One region of the Streptomyces sp. AHA2 genome, then DNA from elsewhere that is predicted to be linked to it. Evidence: riboswitches for the same ligand, from Rfam matches in the RefSeq annotation. Region 1 holds a riboswitch; each other region holds the start of a gene.
The links. A riboswitch is a leader RNA that binds a small molecule or an ion and turns the genes downstream of it on or off. The one in region 1 is predicted to bind cobalamin.
Positions count from the first base shown of each region.

Region 2: another riboswitch for cobalamin. It lies ahead of Q5694_RS28215 (cobalamin biosynthesis protein); the one in region 1 lies ahead of Q5694_RS29455 (energy-coupling factor ABC transporter permease).
Region 3: another riboswitch for cobalamin. It lies ahead of Q5694_RS17685 (ribonucleoside-diphosphate reductase subunit alpha); the one in region 1 lies ahead of Q5694_RS29455 (energy-coupling factor ABC transporter permease).

Region 1 is NZ_JAUQWJ010000021.1:63,410-66,674, reverse strand. It holds gene cbiQ (cobalt ECF transporter T component CbiQ) at 1-491, opposite strand, end outside; gene Q5694_RS29460 (energy-coupling factor ABC transporter substrate-binding protein) at 498-866, opposite strand; gene Q5694_RS29455 (energy-coupling factor ABC transporter permease) at 863-1,564, opposite strand; cobalamin riboswitch at 1,595-1,779, opposite strand; gene Q5694_RS29450 (serine/threonine-protein kinase) at 1,883-3,265, opposite strand, start outside.
Region 2 is NZ_JAUQWJ010000019.1:45,080-48,344, reverse strand. It holds gene Q5694_RS28220 (cobyric acid synthase) at 1-299, opposite strand, end outside; gene Q5694_RS28215 (cobalamin biosynthesis protein) at 302-1,255, opposite strand; cobalamin riboswitch at 1,357-1,494, opposite strand; gene Q5694_RS28210 (hypothetical protein) at 1,621-1,842, opposite strand; gene Q5694_RS28205 (inorganic phosphate transporter) at 1,876-3,120, opposite strand.
Region 3 is NZ_JAUQWJ010000007.1:334,485-337,749, reverse strand. It holds gene Q5694_RS17685 (ribonucleoside-diphosphate reductase subunit alpha) at 1-1,483, opposite strand, end outside; cobalamin riboswitch at 1,609-1,735, opposite strand; gene mctP (monocarboxylate uptake permease MctP) at 1,916-3,265, opposite strand, start outside.

The DNA of each region.
Region 1 (3,265 bases):
TGACGGACGCGGCGCACGGAGTCCAGCAGCAGGAAGCTCATCCGGTACGTCACCAGCGCCACGTCCACGACGGGCGCCGGGACGCCGGCCCGCACCAGCCGCGGCAGCAGATCGGACATGGGCGTGGTGAAGGCGAACAACAGCACGCCCAGCGAGGCCGCGGAGGTGCGCAGCATCAACTCCGCTGCCCGCGCCGGCCCGTCGGCGGAGAGCGAGACGAACCCGCCCGGCCCGCCGACCTGGACCAGCAAGGTCAGCGCGCCGGTGGCGCAGAAGCCCAGCGGCACCCGGTAGGCCCGCCACAGACGCCGTGCGGGCACACCGGCCGGACCGAGCAGCACCACGACGGCGGTGGCGAGCACCAGGGCCGCGCCCGGCCAGGGCGGCAGGCAGACGGCCAGTGCGGTGAGGCCGAGCCCGAGCACGGCCTTGTCCAGGGGATGTCGGCGGCGCCAGCGGCTGCTGTGCGCCGCCGCGTCGATCGGCAGCACCCGGACTCAGTCCTTCGCGGTGACGGACTCTCCGGCGACACCCGGGGGCACGGCCGCCGCCTCCCGCTCCAGCGCCCGCTGCTCGCCCTGCCGGCGCCCCCGGCGCAGCCCGAAGTAGTAGGCGAGGACTCCGGCGCCGAGCGCGGCCTGCAGGGCGAACAGGGCCGACTCGATCTCACCGGACGGCGGTTCGTACAGCGGGGAGAACCACGGCTCGTAGTCCGGCTCGATCTCGGTGATGGCCGTCTCGGCCTCGGCGTCGGCGCCTGTGAAGGGCTCCTCCTTGTGGTCGCCGAGGCCGAGCGCGAGCGGCAGCACCGCGAGCGCGGCGACGGCGAGCAGCAGCACCAGGTTGATCTTCGTGTTCCGGCTCATCGGGCCACCGCCTCGGTCTCGGTCCGCGTCCGCTCGCGGGGCGGCAGCACGCCCAGCCGGTTCAGCTCGCCCTTGCTGGACTGCACCAGCAGCCGCATCACGAGGACGGTCAGCAGTCCCTCGCTCACCGCGAGCGGAATCTGCGTGACGGCGAAGATGGTGCCGAACTTGCCGAGCGCGCCCAGGAAACCGCTGCCCGGGTCGGGGAAGGCGAGTGCCAGCTGCACGCTGGTGACGCAGTAGGTCGACAGGTCGGCGACGAACGCGCCGCAGAACACCGTCACCATCAACGGCACCTCGAACCGCCGCAGCAGCCGGTACACCGCGTACCCGGCCCAGGGTCCGACGATCGCCATGGAGAAGACGTTGGCCCCGAGCGTGGTCAGACCGCCGTGGGCGAGCAACAGCGCCTGGAAGAGCAGGGTGATGGTGCCGAGCACCGCCATGACGGGCGGCCGGAACAGGATGGCTCCCAGGCCCGTGCCGGTCGGGTGGGAGCAACTGCCCGTGACGGAGGGGAGTTTCAGCGCGGACAGGACGAACGTGAAGGCACCGGAGGCACCGAGCAGCAGGGTGCTCTCGGGGTGCTCGCGCACCTCACGGGTGAGTGACCGGACCCCGTGGACGACGAACGGCGCCGACGCGACGCCCCAGGCGACCGCGTGCGCCGGAGGCAGGAAACCCTCGGCTATGTGCATGGCTCAGCAGACCCTCTCCAGCACCTCGTGGATGGTTGACGCGCCTTGGCCGGTCTCCTGGCTGACGGGTACCACCGCCCGGACTCCGCCTTCCCGGGTCACGAGGACCCAGTGGCTGCCCGCGAGGGCCGGAGCCGGACTTCCCGATTCACAGTGGCGAGGGCCGCACCGGCATCACACCGGATTTCCCGTTCACCAAGGCCAGGTGACAATAAGGCCCGGATCAGGACGAGCACAACCCGCACCGGGGGCGCGCGAGGGGGCGCCCCCTCGCACACCGGCGCATCCGGGACGCCGCCGGGTGAGCATCCCGTGGGGTCAGTCGTCGCCCTCGTCCCCGCCGTCCTCGCCCTCGCCGTCCCCCTGCGGGGCCGGCGCTTGCTCCTGCTCCGGCTGCTCCGCCTCCGCCGGCCCCTCGGTACCCGTGTCCTGCGCGGGAGTCATGCCGGGAGCCGACGGCGTGGGGGGCTGGTCGGTGGGCGGGGTGCCGGCCGGCGTGACGTCGGCCACCGTCCCGGTGGCCGGCGTGGTGGCAGCCGCCGGACCGGAGTCCGGCCGCGATCCGGACGCCGGGCCGGGGGTCGCCCCGGCGGCGGGGGTGCTCGCGGTGGGGGAGGGGCCCGGGTCCGTGCCCTCCGTGGCGGTGTCGTCCGGCGAGAACCACTGCATGCCGATGAGCATCGCGGCGACGAAGAGCGCCGCGGCCGCGACCGCCGCGACGGCCTTCGGACGGTTCCCGCTCCCGCCGCCGCCCCGCCGTCCGCCCCGCCCGGGACGCCCTGCCTGCGCCGCGCGGGCCGCGCCGCGGGGCCCGGGTGCGGCGGGCAGGGCGTAGGTGGTCGGGCTGCTGGTCTCCGCACCCGGATACGGGGCTTGACCGGAGGACGCGGGCCGGGGCTGCGGTCGCGGGGGCGGCGACACCTCCGGCAGCGGTTCGGGCAGCCCCCGCCAGGCACCGCCCGCGAACCACTCGGCCGCCTGCTGCGCGGTGGGCCGGTCCTCGGGCTGCTTGGCGAGCAGGCCGAGCAGGTAGTTCTCGAACGCCGGCGGCAGACCGGCGACCCCCAGCTCGCGCGGCGGCACGGGAACGGCGTCGAGGTGCTGGTGCAGCAGGGCGACGGCGCTGTCCGCCTCGAACGGCGGCCGGCCGCTGAGGAGCTGGTACAGCACACAGCCCAGCGAGTACATGTCGGAGGCGGTACCCGCCGGTTTGCCCAGGGCGCGTTCGGGCGCGAGATACATGCCGGTGCCGACGATCTGGCCGGTGGCGGTGAGCGCGGCGCCGGGGTCGTCCATGAAGCGCGCGATGCCGAAGTCGCCGATCTTCAGGTTGCCGCGGGCGTCGAGCAGCAGGTTGGCGGGTTTGACGTCCCGGTGGACGATGCCCTGGGCGTGCGCGGCGGCGAGCCCGGCCGACGCCTGAGCGGCCAGGACGGCGACCCGCTCCGCCGGCAGCGGACCCGACTTCGTGAGCACCTGGGAGAGGCTGTCGCCGTCGACCAGTTCCATCACCAGGTAGAGCCGGTTGTCGAACTCGCCGAAGTCCAGCACGCCCACCACGTGGGGGTGGTTCAGGCGCCCGGCGGTCTGGGCCTCCAGCCGGAACCGCGAGGTCGCCGTGGCGTCGGTGTCCTGGGGCAGCAGCAGCTTGAGGGCCACCGCTCTGGCGAGCGTCTCGTCGTACGCACGCCAGACCTCTCC
Region 2 (3,265 bases), on a different contig from region 1:
CTCATCTCCCCGACCGGCTTGCCCAGCAGCACGACCTGGCTGCTCTGCTCGCCGCCGGGCTTGAGGAGCACCGGGTTCATCAGCGCGGCGGGCTCGATCCGGCAGGCCTGCGCCTGCATGGCCTGGGCCCGCCCGATCTCCGCGCCCTCCCGCGTCACGAAGGAGTTGAGCGACATGTTCTGCGCCTTGAAGGGCGCCACCTTGACGCCCTGGCGTACCAGCCACCGGCAGATGCCCGCCGTCACGACGCTCTTGCCGGCGTCGGAGGTGGTGCCGGCCACGAGAAGGCCACCGCTCATGTTCACTTCCCCCTCTTGGAGTGCCGCGCGCCGGTCAGCAGCCGGGCACCGGCGCACACCCCGAGCGCGAGCCAGGTCACCCGCCGCGACAGCCGCACGGCCCGTTCCACGTCGTCCGTGACGACGGCACGCCCCGCCGAGTTCAGCACGGGCCGGTGCTCCACCCGCCCGCCGTAGGAGAGCGTCCCGCCCAGCCGCACCCCGAGCGCCCCGGCGAACGAGGCCTCCACGGGGCCGGCGTTGGGGCTCGGATGCAGCCCCGCGTCCGCGCGCCAGGCCCGTACGGCCCCGCGCGGATCGGGTCCGGCCAGGGCGGCGAGCGCGGCGGTCAGGCGGGCACCCGGCCACCCTGCGAGGTCGTCCAGCCGGGCCGAGGCCCAGCCGTAGCGCCGGTAACGGGGCGACTTGTGCCCGACCATGGCGTCCAGGGTGTTGACGGCCCGGAACCCGAGCAGCCCCGGCACCCCGCCGACGGCTCCCCAGACCAGGGCCCCCACCACCGCGTCGGAGGTGTTCTCGGCGACGGACTCGACCACGGCCCGGGCGATGCCGTCGGCGTCGAGGGCCTGAGGGTCCCGTCCGCACAGGTGCGGCAGCCGGGCCCGGGCGGCCTCGACGTCCCCGGCCTCCAGGGCCTGTCCGACGGCCGCGGCCTCCCGCGCCAGCGACGTCCCCCCGACCACGGCCCAGACGGCGGCGCCGGTCAGGGCGGTGGAGGCGACGGCGGATCTCCGTACGTTGCGCGCGGCGGCGGACCCGAGTGCGACGGCTCCGCCGGCGCACACGGCGGTGTGCAGCGCGCCCCACCCGCGGTGGTCCCGCCACAGCAGCCGTTCCACGGCGCCCGCGGCCCGCCCGAACGCGGCGACCGGGTGCCCCCGGCGGGGATCGCCGAGCAGCAGGTCACCGATCAGGCCGGCGGCGGCGCCGTACGCGAAGACGCGACCGGCACCCATCGGCTCAGCCGGCCGAAGGGGACGTCGGAGAAGGGGTGTCGGGCCTCGGTCGGCAGCCGCGCATGGCGATATGTCCTCACTCAGGGTGTCCACGCCCTGGTTCGAAGAGACCGGCGGTGAGAGTTCCTGGCTTCCGGGGCGTCCGCCCCGGTGACAGTGGCGGGACCGCGCCGGACTCGCACCGGCTTCCTCTCCTGCCGCCGTATTGGCCCCGGCAGTCCACCACGGCCGCGAACAACCGTCAACTTGCCGTTGACCTGCGCGGGGAGAGTGTGCAGAACCCCACATCCCGCCGGTCACACGCGTGCCGGGCGGCACGGGACCTCACGTCCCGTGCCGCCCGGCGGTCGCGCGCGGTTGTGCCGTCAGGCCATGATCAGGTAGATGCCGTAGCCCACGGCCGCCGCGCACGCGGCGAAGCAGGCGTAGGCGCCGGTGACGGCGAGGCCGGCGGAGCCGCCCTCGGCGGCCGCCCGCTCCTGGCGGGACAGGCCGGTGATGCCGAGGGTGAACAGGCCCACCAGGGCCACGGTGACCACGAGGCTGACGCCGAAGACGGAACCGAGGGCCGCCCAGTCGATCTTCATATCGGTGACTCTTCCTTGTTGCCGGTGGCCGGATCAGACCGTGGTGGTCGTGGAGGCGGTCCGCTCGGAGGTGGCCTGGGCGGGGAACGCCGGGACCGGTTCCTCGGCGATCTGGCCCGCCGGCGGCGGCGTCACCGCGGCCATCGCCGTGGTCACCACGCCGGCCGGCTCCGCCTCGTCGGTGTCGTTGACGTTGGTGTGGTCGACGACCTCACGCCGGGAGATCTTCCAGATGGCCGCGCTGGAGACGACCAGGAAGACGGCCACCACGGCGGTGCCCCAGTCGCCGAAGCCCGTGACGTACTCGGCGAGCGCGCCCACCAGAGCCGCGGCCGGGAGCGTCAGGCCCCACGCGACGAACATCCGCGTCGCCGTCGACCAGCGCACCACACCGCCCTTGCGGCCGAGGCCCGCGCCCATCACGGCGCCGGAGACGGAGTGGGTGGTGGACAGGGAGAAGCCGAGGTGCGAGGAGGCCAGGATGACCGTGGCCGCGCTGGTCTGGGCGGCGAAGCCCTGCTGCGGCTGGAGGTCGGTCAGGCCCTTGCCCATCGTGCGGATGATGCGCCAGCCGCCCAGGTAGGTGCCCAGGGCGATCGCGACGCCCGCGGAGAGGATGACCCACATGGGCGGGTCGGAGTCCGGGGCGAGGGTGCCGCCGGCGACCAGGGCGAGGGTGATGATGCCCATGGTCTTCTGCGCGTCGTTGGTGCCGTGCGCCAGGGAGACCAGGCCCGCGGAGGCGATCTGGCCGGCCCGGTAGCCCTTGGCGGAGGCCTTGCCGTCGGCCTTCTTGCCGAGGGAGTACGTCAGCCGCGTGGCGAGCAACGCCGCGATGCCCGCGACCAGGGGGGCGGCGATCGCCGGGATCAGCACCTTGGTGACCAGCACGTCGCCGTGCACCGCGCCGGCGCCCGCCGAGGCGATCGTGGCGCCGATCAGGCCGCCCATCAGGGCGTGCGAGGAGCTGGACGGCAGACCGACCAGCCACGTCAGCAGGTTCCAGAGGATGGCGCCGACCAGGGCGGCGAAGATGACCTCGGGCCGGATGCCGGCCTCGTCGACGAGGCCTTTGGAGATCGTGTTGGCGACTTCCACGGACAGGAAGGCGCCGACCAGGTTGAGGACGGCGGACATGGCCACCGCGACCTTGGGCTTCATGGCGCCCGTGGAAATGGTCGTGGCCATCGCGTTCGCGGTGTCGTGGAAACCGTTCGTGAAATCGAACGCGAGTGCGGTTACTACCACAATCGCGAGGATCAGCGAGAAGCTTTCCATTTACCCAGGCAATCGTTCGAGGTCGTTGGCTGGACGAACGTAGGTAACCCGAGTGAACGGAAGATGAACTGGGAGGGGCGTGGGAGTGTCCACAAACAAGGGTTGCCGTTCCGCCCTGCTGTCAGGGTCCCCGCGCTCCGGCGAC
Region 3 (3,265 bases), on a different contig from region 1:
CCTGCTCGGTGGGGTAGAAGTTGATGTCGACGACCCGGTCGAGGAACGTCACGGCCGTGCGGACGGTCTCGTCCAGGCGCTCCCAGTCGATGTCCCCGCCGGTCACGAACGCGCCGAGGTTGACCGAGCCGAGGTTGCAGACCGCCGTCTCGCCGTCGCTGGTGACCTCGAGGATCTCCGTGCAGAGGTTGGACGAGTGGACGACGTGGCCCGGCTCGGCGGTCTGGTTGGCGGTGCGGTTGGCGGCGTCCTTGAAGGTCATCCAGCCGTTGCCGGTCTGTGCCAGGGTGCGCATCATGCGGCCGTACAGCTCGCGGGCGGGCAGGGTCCTCCGGGCGAGCCCCGCCGCCTCCGCCCTGCGGTACGCGGCGTCGAACTCCTCGCCCCACAGGTCGACCAGCTCCGGTACGTCCGAGGGCGAGAAGAGCGACCACTGCGCGTCGGCGTTCACGCGGCGCATGAACTCGTCCGGGATCCAGTGCGCCAGATTCAGGTTGTGCGTGCGCCGGGCGTCCTCGCCGGTGTTGTCCCGCAGCTCCAGGAACTCCTCGATGTCCGCGTGCCAGGTCTCCAGGTAGACCGCGGCGGCTCCCTTGCGGCGCCCGCCCTGGTTCACGGCGGCGACCGAGGCGTCGAGGGTCTTCAGGAACGGGACGATGCCGTTGGAGTGGCCGTTGGTGCCGCGGATCAGCGAACCGCGGGCGCGGATGCGGGAGTAGGCGAGGCCGATGCCGCCGGCGTGCTTGGACAGGCGCGCGACCTGGTGGTAGCGGTCGTAGATGGAGTCCAGCTCGTCCCGGGGGGAGTCGAGCAGGTAGCAGGACGACATCTGGGGATGCCGGGTGCCGGAGTTGAACAGGGTGGGGGAGGAGGGGAGGTAGTCGAGGCGGCTCATCAGCCGGTAGAGCGCCGCGACCTCGTCCACGGCCCGTGCGGTGTCGTCCTCGGCGAGGCCGCTCGCCACGCGCAGCAGGAAGTGCTGGGGTGTCTCGATCACCTTGCGGGTGATCGGGTGCCGCAGCAGGTAGCGGCTGTGCAGCGTGCGCAGGCCGAAGTAGCCGAAGCGGTCGTCGGCGGCGGTGTCGACCAGCGCGTCGAGCCGGTCCCCGTGCAGTTCGACGAACGCGGCGGTGCGGTCGGCGATGAGCCCTTCCCGGTGCCCGGCGGCGACGGACCCGGTGAAGGAGGTGACCCCCTGCGAGGCGGCCTCGTCGCGGATGCCGACGGTCAGCAGGCGCGCGGCCAGCCGGGAGTAGGCGGGGTCCTCCGAGATGAGGCCGGCCGCGGCCTCCGTCGCCAGGTCCCGCAGCTCCCGCTCGTCCGCCCGCGCGGACCGGCCGCGCAGCGCGGCGGCCGCGACCCGGCCGGGGTCGGCGTCGGGGAGGTCGGCGGTCAGTTCGCTCAGGGTCCGCAGCAGAGCGGCACCGGGCCCGTCCTGCTCCTGTTCGGCGGCTGAGACCGGATCCGCTGGCGCGATGGTCACGTGGGGGCTCTCCCTCGCTCGGCACGGGGCCTCGCCGAGGGCAGGGGGCAGCACACGGACGCACACGGCGTCGCGCGTCCACCGGCCCATTCCACGAGGCCCGGACGTCAGGGCACACCGGCCGGCGGCCGGGTGCACTGTCGGCAGGTCCTCGGACTGACGCCCATGCGCACACAGGGGCATGGGTACACCGTTGCGGGACAGTTCCGGATTCGCACCGGATTCCCCTGCGGCGACAGCGAGCACGAGCATACATCTTGTGCCGGGTCCGGGTGGCACCCCCAGATGTAGTGTCGCGGTGGTGCCGGAGCGTCGGTTCCCCATGACGGCGGGCCGCCGTGACGAGTGGTCACGGCGGCCCGCTGCGGGTGGTTCACGGCTGGTCGCGTCCACGCGGCGGGGCCGCACGTCGGTGCGGCCCCGCGCCCCGGGTCAGTGCGACGAACCGGCGGTCGCAGGCGGGAGTTCCACCTGGACCCCGGGGTCGCCCGCGTCGGCCGTGTAGTCCTCCGGCTTGGTCTCGTCGACGCCGTCGGGGGCCTTCACGGCCTTGAGGACGAAGGTCAGGACGACTGTCACGATCACGTTCAGCACGAACGCCGTCAGGCCGATGTAGCCGATCTCGCCGATGCCGGGGATCTCCTTCGACGAGCCGCCGAAGTGCTTCTGCGTCGGGGAGGCCACACCGTAGGCGGCGGCCGTGCCGTAGATCATGCCGACCGCCCAGCCCGCGAGCAGGGCCCAGCGGTGGAACCAGCGTGTGAACAGGCCGCCGACCAGGGCCGGGAAGGTCTGCAGGATCCAGATGCCGCCCAGCAGCTGGAAGTTGATGGCGACCGTCTTGTCCATGGTGAGGACGAAGACCAGCGCGCCCACCTTCACCAGCAGCGAGACCACCTTGGAGACCTTGGTCTCCTGCGCGGGGGTGGCGTCCGGCTTGATGAAGTCCTTGTAGATGTTGCGGGTGAACAGGTTCGCGGCCGCGATGGACATGATGGCCGCGGGCACGAGCGCGCCGATGCCGATGGCCGCGAACGCCACACCGGCGAACCAGTCCGGGAACATCGTCTCGAACAGCTGCGGGATCGCCAGCTGGCCGTTCTGCACCTTGATGCCGGCCGCGATGGCCATGAAGCCGAGCAGCGCCAGCAGGCCCAGCATCAGCGAGTACAGCGGCAGGATCGTGGTGTTGCGGCGGATCACCTCACGGCTCTTGGAGGACAGCGTCGCCGTGATGGAGTGCGGGTACATGAACAGCGCCAGGGCGGAGCCCAGCGCCAGCGTGGCGTACGTCCACTGGCCCGTCTCCGGCGGCGTCAGCGCGCCGCGCGGCGCGCCGGTGGCCGGGTTGGTCTGGCTGAACGCGTCGCCGGCCTTGGCGAAGATGTCGTCGAAGCCACCCAGCTTGATCGGGATGTAGATGATCGCCACCGCGATCACGAGGTAGATCAGCGTGTCCTTCACGAACGCGATCAGCGCCGGCGCCCGCAGGCCCGAGGAATAGGTGTACGCCGCCAGCACGCCGAACGCGATGAGCAGCGGCAGGTCCTTGATGAACCAGTTGGTGTCCTCGCCGCCACCGACGCCCATCACGTCCAGCACGGCCTGGATGCCGACCAGCTGCAGCGCGATGTACGGCATCGTCGCCAGGATGCCGGTGAGGGCCACGGCCAGGGACAGGCCCTTGGAGCCGAAGCGTCCGCGCACGAAGTCGGAGGTCGTCACGTACCCGTGCTTGTGCGACACCGACCACAGGCGGGGGAGGAAGGTGAAGATCAGCGG